3 regions of the Allobosea sp. GW822-FHT03F07 genome follow, and region 2 is predicted to be linked to each of the others. Evidence: predicted binding sites of a transcription regulator. Region 2 holds the regulator's gene; each other region holds the start of a gene.
What was found. Region 2 encodes PhoB, which activates phosphate uptake and scavenging genes when phosphate is short. Its sites were predicted from a motif close to TGTCATNNANCTGTCAT; they were not measured.
Positions count from the first base shown of each region.

Region 1: a site for PhoB is predicted at 2,240-2,256, ahead of AC1RMY_RS04370 (ArsJ-associated glyceraldehyde-3-phosphate dehydrogenase). Genes of this name have one in related genera too.
Region 3: a site for PhoB is predicted at 1,458-1,474, ahead of AC1RMY_RS09020 (alpha-D-ribose 1-methylphosphonate 5-triphosphate diphosphatase). Genes of this name have one in related genera too.

Region 1 is NZ_JBXAND010000001.1:920,787-924,054, forward strand. Features, by position in the region: gene arsJ (organoarsenical effux MFS transporter ArsJ) at 1-1,148, opposite strand, end outside; gene AC1RMY_RS04370 (ArsJ-associated glyceraldehyde-3-phosphate dehydrogenase) at 1,153-2,196, opposite strand; gene AC1RMY_RS04375 (arsenate reductase ArsC) at 2,330-2,878, shown strand; gene AC1RMY_RS04380 (arsenate reductase/protein-tyrosine-phosphatase family protein) at 2,875-3,268, shown strand, end outside.
Region 2 is NZ_JBXAND010000001.1:518,488-521,755, forward strand. Features, by position in the region: gene pstB (phosphate ABC transporter ATP-binding protein PstB) at 1-688, shown strand, start outside; gene phoU (phosphate signaling complex protein PhoU) at 719-1,438, shown strand; gene phoB (phosphate regulon transcriptional regulator PhoB) at 1,583-2,281, shown strand; gene AC1RMY_RS02510 (YnfA family protein) at 2,439-2,759, opposite strand; gene AC1RMY_RS02515 (TIGR03862 family flavoprotein) at 2,952-3,268, shown strand, end outside.
Region 3 is NZ_JBXAND010000002.1:92,726-95,993, forward strand. Features, by position in the region: gene AC1RMY_RS09010 (Bug family tripartite tricarboxylate transporter substrate binding protein) at 1-681, opposite strand, end outside; gene AC1RMY_RS09015 (class I SAM-dependent methyltransferase) at 907-1,398, shown strand; gene AC1RMY_RS09020 (alpha-D-ribose 1-methylphosphonate 5-triphosphate diphosphatase) at 1,536-2,678, shown strand; gene tam (trans-aconitate 2-methyltransferase) at 2,821-3,268, opposite strand, start outside.

The sequences.
Region 1 (3,268 bases), 400 kb from region 2:
TATAGCCCTCCCGCCTGATAGAGCAGGCCCGAGAGCAGCGTGCCGGTGAAGCGGCCGAGCGCGTTGGCGGCGTAGTAGAAGCCGACATCCTCGGCCGATTTCTCCGAACCGGCATAGGCCAGGATCAGGTAGGAGTGGATGGAGGAGTTCACGGCAAAGGCGAACCCGAACAGGCCTAGGCCCGCGACGAGCACGAGGTCGGCCCGCAAGCCCGTCCCGACGGCGAGCAACCCCGCGATGGCGAAGGGCACGAGCGCCAGCGCGAGCGACCAGATTCGCGCGGCCGGGACCTCGCTCGACAGCCCGTCTGCGCTGCGCCGGACGAAGGAGGGCGCAGCCGCCTGAACCAGCCCGTAGCCGACGGTCCAGAGCGCCAGAAACGTGCCAACCATCGTGAAGGTCCAGCCCGAGGCGTAGAGGAAGACGGGGACGCCGACGACGAACCAGACATCCCGCGCTCCAAACAACGCGACGCGCGCGAGCGCCAGCAGGTTCACGCCGCGGTTCTTGGCGAAGAGTTCGCGGGCGCTCTTGCTGGCCCTGGCCTTGCCCATCATCGCCGGCAGTGAGGTGACGACGCCGAGCAGCACCAGACCGAGCATCGCGGCCATCGTCCAGAGCGCGCCCCTGAATCCCAGCGTCTCCAGAAGTAGCCCCCCGAGAAAGAAGCCGATGCCCTTCATCGCGTTCTTCGAACCGGTGAACCAGGCGACCCAGCGGAACAGCCGGCCTTCCGCGTCCTCCGCCCTCGCGGCCGCCTCGGCCACCTTGATCGCGGATTTCGAGGCGGTCTTGGTCAGATCCTTGGCGATGCCGCAGACGCCTTGAGCCATCACGACCCAGGCGACCGAAGCTGCTGCCGTCCAGTCCGGCGACAGGCCCGAGAGCAGCAGGAAGCCGAGGATCTGCGCGGAGAGCCCCACCGCCAGCATCCGCGTGATGCCGTAGCGCGCGACGAGCCAGCCGCCGATCAGGTTGGCGGCGATGCCGGCCGCCTCATAGAGCAGGAACAGGAAGGCGAGCGTGAAAGGCGAATAGCCGAGCCGGAAGAAGTGCAGCAGCACGAGCATGCGCAGCGCGCCGTCGGTCAGGGTGAAGCCCCAATAGGCCGCGGTGACGACGGCGTAGTTGCGCGAGCCTTCGGTCACAGGATCAGATCCCGACCCGCTCGAGATGGCAGGCGAGATCGACCATGCGGCAGGCATAGCCCATCTCGTTGTCGTACCAGGCATAGACCTTCAGCATCGTGCCGTCGGTCACCAGCGTCGACAGCCCGTCAACGATCGCGGAACGCGTGTCTCGCTGGTAGTCGATCGAGACCAGCGGCCTCGGTTCGAAGCCGAGGATGCCGGCGAGCGGCCCCTTGGCCGCTTTCTCGAACAGCGCGTTGACCTCGGCGGCGGTCGTCGGTCGCTCCAGTTCGAAGACGCAATCCGTCAGCGAGGCGTTGAGCACCGGCGCGCGCACGGCATGGCCATCGAGCTTGCCCTTGAGCTCCGGGTAGATCAGCGCGATCGCTGTAGCGCTGCCCGTCGTCGTCGGCTGCAGCGACAACATTGCCGAGCGCGCCCGGCGCAGGTCCTTATGGGGCGCGTCGACCACCACGTTGGTATTGGTCGGATCATGGATCGTGGTGATCTGGCCATGCCGGATCCGCAGGTTCTCATGCACGACCTTCACCACGGGGGCCAGGCAGTTGGTCGTGCAGGAGGCCGCGGTGACGATCGGGTGCCTGGCTGGGTCGTAGAGATGCTCGTTGATGCCGACGACTACGTTCAGGACGGACGCGTCCTTCACCGGTGCCGCCACGATGACGCGTTTGGCGCCGCGCTTCAGATGGCCCTCGATCGTAGCCGGCGTCAGGAACTTGCCGGTGCATTCGATCACGACGTCGACACCGAGATCACCCCATGGAACGTCGCCCGGCGCAGCCTCGGCGGAGAATCCCATCCGCCGATCGTCGATCCGGATGGCGTCCTCGCCTTCAGAGCCGATATCGGCGCGCCAGCGCCCCTGCATGCTGTCGAACGCGACCAGATGGGCGGTCGCGGCAGCCCCGCCCTTGATCTCGTTGAGATGCACGACATCGAGCCGGTTGCCGGCACGCGGATCGTCGCCCTGCCTATCGGCAACGCCGAGCGCCGCCCTCAGCGCCAGGCGCCCGATGCGCCCCATGCCGTTGATTCCGACCCGCATGATCCCTGCTCCTTCCGACGATGCCGGACGGTGCATCACCTGGATGAAGATGATATGTCAATATGTCGGTTGACGACGACATGTTGCTTATGCAGCATTGATGTCACATCGGCCGACATAACGAGATAGGGACATGGAAGCGGCTCCTCTCAAGGTTCTCTTCGTCTGCAAGGGCAACCATGCTCGCTCGATCATGGCGGAATCCATCATGCGCCGTCTCGCCGGCGGCACGTTCACGGTCTTCAGTGCCGGCTCCCAGCCTCGGCCCGAGATCAACCCCTTCGTCGTGCGGTTGCTTCAGTCGCTGAACCACGATCTGACGGGCCTGGAGCCCAAGAGTTGGGATGAATTTGCCCAGGCCGGCGCGCCGGAGTTGGATTTCGTGTTCACCCTGTCGGAGACCGCCGCGAACGCGGCGCCGCCCGACTGGCCCGGCAATCCGATGACGGCGCTCTGGACCTTGCCCGATCCCGCCGCCTTCGAAGGCAATGACGTCCAGAAGGCGCTTGCCTTCGCCGACGCCTACCGCATGCTCAACAACCGCATTTCGATCTTTGCGAGTCTGCCGCTGGCCACCTTGCAGGGCATGGCCCTGCAGCATCGACTCGATGCGATCGGAAAGGATATGGGGCGCGGTGAGCCGCGGCGCAGTGATCTCGGGCCAAGGGAAGACGTGGCGTGACGCAAAGGCCAGATGCTTCGAGGCTCGATTCCTCCGATGCGGTTTCGCTGCTCGGTGCGCTGGCGCAGCCGACGCGGTTGGAAATCTTTCGGCTTCTGATGCGCTACCGGCCTCATGGTCTCGCAGCCGGCGACATCGGCCGACTGCTCGCCGTGGCGCACAACACGCTCTCTTCCCATCTCGGCGCGCTCGAGCAGGTCGGGCTTCTGGCGTCGCGACGCGAGGGTCGCCACATCATCTTCGCTGCTCAGGCTCCTCGGGCCGACGCGCTTCTGGGATTCCTGTCCGATTCCTGCTGCGCGGAGGGGCCGGTCGGCTGCAGCGGCGAGGCTGCGGCGATTCCGGCGCGCCGGGACTACGCTGCCAGCGATCGACCCTTGCGGGTGCTCG
Region 2 (3,268 bases):
CAACCTCGATTTCCGCGACCGCCACGTCACGGCGCTGATCGGCCCGTCCGGCTGCGGCAAGTCGACCCTGCTGCGCATCTTCAACCGGATCTACTCGCTCTATCCGGAGCAGCGCGCCACCGGCGAGATACTGCTCGACGGGCGCAACGTCATCTCCGGCGACATCGACGTGAACGAGCTGCGCTCGCGCGTCGGCATGGTCTTCCAGAAGCCGACCCCCTTCCCGATGTCGATCTACGACAACGTTGCCTTCGGCATCCGCCTCTACGAGAAGCCGCCGAAGTCCGAGCTCGACGACCGTGTCGAGGGCGCGCTCCGCCGCTCGGCCCTCTGGGACGAGGTTAAGGACAAGCTCAAGACCTCGGGCATGGGCCTCTCCGGCGGCCAGCAGCAGCGCCTCTGCATCGCCCGCACCATCGCGCAGAAGCCGGAGGTCATCCTCTTCGACGAGCCGACCTCGGCGCTCGACCCGATCTCGACCGGCAAGATCGAAGACCTGCTGGAGCAGCTCAAGAGCGACTTCACCATCGTCATCGTCACCCACAACATGCAGCAGGCGGCGCGCATCTCGCAGTACACTGCCTTCATGTATCTGGGCGAGGTCATCGAGTTCGCGCCGACCAACACGATCTTCATGAACCCGAGCAAGAAGCAGACGCAGGACTACGTCACCGGCCGCTTCGGCTGAACCGCTCGCGCTGCACAGGGACACACGCCGATGACCGAACATATCGTCCGCTCCTACGACGCCGAACTCGAGGCGCTGCGCCGCAGCCTCGCCGAGATGGGCGGCATGTCCGAGCGCATGCTCGGCGACTCCACCGTGGCGCTGGTGCGCCGCGACACCACGCTCGCCCAGAAGGTCATCACCGCCGACCAGCGGCTCGACAATCTGCAGCGCGATGTCGAGGAGCGTGCCGTGCTGACCATCGCGCGCCGCCAGCCGCTGGCCCAGGATTTGCGCGAGCTGATCTCGGCGATCCGCCTCGCCTCGGACATCGAGCGCGTCGGCGATCTCGCCAAGAACATCGCCAAGCGTGCGGTGGCGATCTCCGGCCAGTTCTCGCCGCCGCATCGCGCCGTGGTCGGGCTCGAGCATATGAGCCGGCTCGTCCAGGCCCAGCTCAAGGACGTGCTTGACGCCTATGCGGCCAACAACGAGCAGAAGGCGCTCGAGGTCTGGCATCGCGACGGCGAAATCGACGCGCTCTACACCTCGCTGTTCCGCGAGCTGCTGACCTATATGATGGAAGATCCGCGCAACATCACCTTCTGCACGCATCTCCTGTTCTGCGCCAAGAACGTCGAGCGCATCGGCGACCACACCACCAACATCGCCGAGACGATCCATTACCTCGTCACCGGCGAGTCGCTCGACCTCAACCGTCCCAAGCTCGACACCACCGATATCAGCGTCGAGGCGGTGACGGGGAATTGATGGAGTATCCATTGCGTCATGGCCGGGCTTGTCCCGGCCATCCACGTCTTGCGTCGTCGAGCGCTGTGACCAAGACGTGGATGCTCGCCACATGGTCGAGCATGACGGAATGTGTCGGCTGAATACCCAGAACGGAACCGCGCCATGCCCGCCCGCATCCTGATCGTCGAGGACGAAGAGCCGCTCACCTTGCTGCTGCGCTACAATCTCGAGGCCGAGGGCTTCGAGGTCGATAGCGTCGCGCGCGGCGACGACGCCGAGCTGCATCTGCGCGACTCGACGCCCGATCTCGTCCTGCTCGACTGGATGCTGCCGGGCCTCTCCGGCATCGAGCTCTGCCGCCGGCTGCGGGCGCGCCGCGACACCGAGCGTGTACCGATCATCATGCTGACCGCGCGCGGCGAGGAGACCGAGCGGGTGCGCGGCCTCGCCACCGGCGCAGACGATTATGTTGTCAAGCCGTTCTCGTTGCCGGAGCTGATCGCGCGCATCCAGGCGCTGCTGCGCCGGGCCAAGCCGGGCCATGTCGCGGGGCTGCTGACCGCGGGCGATCTCGAACTCGACCGTACGACCCGCCGCGTGCGCCGCTCCGGCGAGGAGCTGCATCTGGGACCCACCGAGTTCCGCCTGCTTGAATTCCTGATGCAGGCGCCCGGCCGGGTCTATTCGCGCGCGCAATTGCTCGACGCGGTCTGGGGTCGCGACGTCTATATCGACGAGCGCACCGTCGACGTGCATGTCGGGCGCCTGCGCAAGGCGATCACGCCCGGCGATGCCAAGGACCCGCTGCGCACGGTGCGCGGTGCTGGCTACGCCTTCGACGAGACGTTCGCGCGGGCGTGAGGGGGCTCTCTCCCTTTCGCACATCCGCGCGTCATCCCGGACAAGCCGCGTAGCGGCGCCGATCCGGGATCCATGCCTGAGCCGTTCCGGAATGAGTTCCGGGTCTGCGCTGCGCTTCGCCCGGAACGACAGCGCGCATTTGACAAACCCTCGATCCTCACCGCGGCGCCGCGATGATGATCGCCGCTCCCGCGAGGCAGACCAGTCCGCCCGTCACGTCCCAGCGATCCGGCCTGAATCCCTCCGCCGCCCAGAGCCAGGCGAGCGAGGCGGCGATATAAATCCCGCCATAGGCGGCATAGGCGCGCCCCGCGGCGTCGCTCTCGACCAGCGTCAGCAGCCAGGCGAAGAGGGCGAGGCAGACCAGGCCTGGCAGCAGCCACCAGACCGGCTTGCCGAGCCGCAGCCAGCCCCAGAAGGCGAAGCAGCCGGCGATCTCGAAGAAGGCGGCGCCGAGATAGGCGGCGATGGTCGGCATGATGCTGGCGGGTCGGGCTTTCCGGGATCGGACAGTCAGTCTAAAGCGAAGACCCTTCAGATGGAAACACGCCGTCATCCCGGACCAGCCGCGAAGCGGCGCCGATCCGGGATCCATGCCTGAACGGTTCCGGCATGGATCCCGGGTCTGCCTCCGGTCGCCCGGGATGACCGTGGAGAACGCGGGAACTTTATGCCAGACATCGCCATCATCGGCGCCGGCCCGGCTGGATTGATCGCAGCCGAGCGGCTGGCGCAGGCCGGGCATCGCGTCACGATCCATGAGCGGATGGCGTCGCCGGCGCGGAAGTTCCTGCTCGCGGGGCGCGGCGGGCTCAACCTGACGCATTCCGAGCCGCTCGACGGCTTTCTCGATCGCTACGGCGCGGCGCGAGGCTGGCTGGAGCCGGCGATCAGGGCCTTTCCGCCGCAGGCGCTGCGGGACTGGGCCGACGGGCTCGGCGCGGAGAGCTTCGTCGGTTCGAGCGGGCGCGTCTTCCCGAAGGCGAT
Region 3 (3,268 bases), on a different contig from region 2:
GGCCGCGACCGCGAGGCCGCGCAGGCGCCCGCTCTGGATCTGCGGCGCCGAGGAGCCGAGCCCGTCGAACAGGATGTCGACCTGGCCGGCGACGATGTCCTGCAGCGCCGGCCCGGCGCCGCGATAGGGGACATGCGTCAGCTTGGTGCCGGTCTGCAGCTTGAAGAGTTCGCCCGCCAGATGATGGGTCGTGCCGTTGCCGGCCGAGGCGTAGTTGAGCTTGTCCGGATTGGACTTGGCGAAGGCGATCAGCTCGGCAACCGTCTTGGCCTGGACCTTCGGGTGGACGACGATGACCTGCGGCGGTTGCGCGATCACCGCGATCGGGATGAAATCAGTCTGGATGTTGTAGTCGAGCTTCGGATAGAGCGCCGGCGCGATGGCGTGGTGGGCCGCGCCGACGAAGAAGCCATAGCCGTCCGGCTGCATCTTGGCGGCGGCCGAGGCCCCGACCGTGCCGCCGGCCCCGCCGCGGTTCTCGATGATGATGCGCTGGCCGAGCTGCTGGTCGAGCTGGGCGGCGAGCGGGCGGGCGAAGGCGTCGGTGCCGCCGCCGGCCGGGAAGGGGACGATGAAGGTGATCGGCCGGCTCGGCCAGGCCTGAGCCTGGGCTGTGCCGGCCGCGGCGATGCAGAGCCCTGCTGCCGCAGCGAGCACGGCAAGGGAACGTGATGTGGTCATGGAAACGGATACCTCCCTGTGAACGTTGCAAGCGGCTCTTGTCGGCCGCTGGTCATCCGCCGAAGCGGAAAGACAGTCATCGCGCCGGATTAGGGCATTCACCGATCCTCCTGACAAGCCTGTCATTTGGAAGGGAGTATCGGGACAGGCGCCAGCGCTGCTATGCCGGGTCGGTTCGCTAGTCCGCCACTCCCTTGCGCCAGATGCGCCCGGAGACCTCGTCGCATGAGCCGTCTCGACAGCTTTATCCGTCGCCTCGAGGCCCAGCGCCGCATGCTGGACTGGGCTGCGTCGGCGATCGCCGGACGTGCCGGCCTCGTGCTCGAACTCGGCCTCGGCAATGGCCGCACCTATGACCATCTGCGCGAGATCCTGCCGGAGCGCGACATCCATGTTTTCGAACGCGACGTCAGTCCCAATCCGGCCTCGATGCCGCCAGCCGACCGTCTGGTAGTGGGCGACATGGCGCAGACGCTGCCAGCCTTCGCTGCACGCCATGGCCGCAGCGCCGCGCTTGTTCATGTCGATGTGACAACCGGCGTGCCCGAGCGCGATCGTCTGTTGTTCGCCTGGCTGCCCGAACATGTCGTCACTCTGGCGGCTCCTGAGGCGCTGGTGCTCAGCGGCTGGCAACTCGATCACCCATCCCTCGTAGCGATCGCGCTGCCGGAGGGCGTCCCGCCTGGACGCTATTTCGCCTATCGCCGGGAAGGCTGAACCGGCGCGAGCCGAACCCCGCGGCGCAGCGGTCGGTGCCGCTTGTCGTGCACCCCGCGTGTCATGCACTCGTCATGGAGAACCGTCATGGCCCATCGCCCCGTGGCGATGCCGCCGAAGGACGGAGAGGGCGAGATATGGCGATCCACATCACTGGCGGGCAAGTGTTGCTCGACAATCTCGCGAGCACCGACATCGCTATCGATGGCGCGCTGATCTCCGCCCTCGACGGTCAGGCGAAACCCGACGCGCTTCGCCTTGATGCGACCGGCCTGCTCGTGCTGCCGGGCATCGTCGATTGCCATGGCGACGCCTTCGAACGCCACGTCATGCCGCGTCCGAAGGTCGCGTTCGACATCGACCTGGCCTTACGCGACGCCGACCGCGCGCTTCTCGCGAGCGGCATCACCACGGCCTTCCATGGTGTAACGTGGTCCTGGGAACCTGGGCTGCGCAGCAGCGAGAATGCCCGCGCCCTGTTCGAGCGCATTGCCGCGCTCGCGCCCGATCTCGGCGCCGATACGCGCTTCCATCTGCGGCACGAGACCTTCAACCTCGATGCCGAAGCCGAGATCCTGGATTGGCTCGCAACGGGCAGGGTCGGGCTGCTCGCCTTCAACGACCATACCGAAGGCACGCTGAAGACGCGGCACCGGCCGGACAAGGTCGGCAAGATGGTCGAGCGCTCCGGGCTCTCCGCCGACGGCTTCGCGGCGCTGGTCGAGTGCGTCTACGCCCGCAAGGACGAGGTTTCGGCTTCGGTGACCCGGCTGGCCGAGGCGGCTCGCGCGCACGGCGTGCCGATGCTCTCCCATGACGACATGACGCCCGAGATGCGGCGCTGGTATCGCTGCCTCGGCGTCACCGTGGCGGAATTTCCGATCGACGAGACCACCGCGCGCGAGGCAGCGGCCCATGGCGAGGCGATCGTCTTCGGCGCGCCCAATGTTGTGCGCGGTGGTTCGCATACGGGATGCCCGGCGGCTGAGGAGATGGTGCGCGCCGGCCTCTGCACGATCCTGGCTTCGGACTACTATTATCCGGCGCTGCTGCTCGCACCTTTTGTCCTCGCTCGCAACGGCTCCGCGGGATTCGCGGATGCCTGGGCGCTGGTTTCAAAGGCACCGGCCCGAACCTTCGGGCTGGACGATCGCGGCGTCATCGAGGCCGGCAAGCGGGCCGATCTCATCCTGGTCGAAGACAAGGCCCATCCGCGCGTGGTCGCGGTGATCGCGGCGGGCCAATTGGTCCATCTGACCAACCGGAACGTACTCGCCTGACGGGTCCGCTTTGGGCGCTCGCATTGGGGCTGGCGGCATCCTTGTAAAAAGCTCGGCGTTAGTATCTGAGGTGGACGATCCATCGGCGTTGCAATCGCCGTGTCGCACCAGCGAAGCCGCACAGTCCCGTCTTCGGTTCAGCTCACATTCGCTTTGCGACGATGAACAGTCGCGGAAAACGAAGCAGCACGCGCCCGTCGGGCTCGACGGGATAGGCCTGCGCGATCTTCTCGCGATAGCGCTCCAGAAACAGCGCTCGCTCGGCCTCGGGGAGGGGATCGATAAATGGCTTCAGCCCGGTGCTTATGAACCAGTCGACAATCGCCTCATGTCCCGCCAGGGCATGAACATAGGTCGTCTGCCAGAGATCGGTGTCGCAGCCGGCGCCCGCGAGCCAGTGGCGATAGTCGGAGAAAGAGCCGATCAGGGCCTTGGCATCGCGGGCGCGGGCCAGACGCTCTGCCCAGGGCCCGTTCGCCGCGACGTCCGCCATGGCGACATGCGAGGGTTCGGAGAGGTTGTTCGGCATCTGGACGGCGAGGACACCGCCGGGCGCCAGGCTGCGGGCAAGACGGGCGAACAGCCCGGCA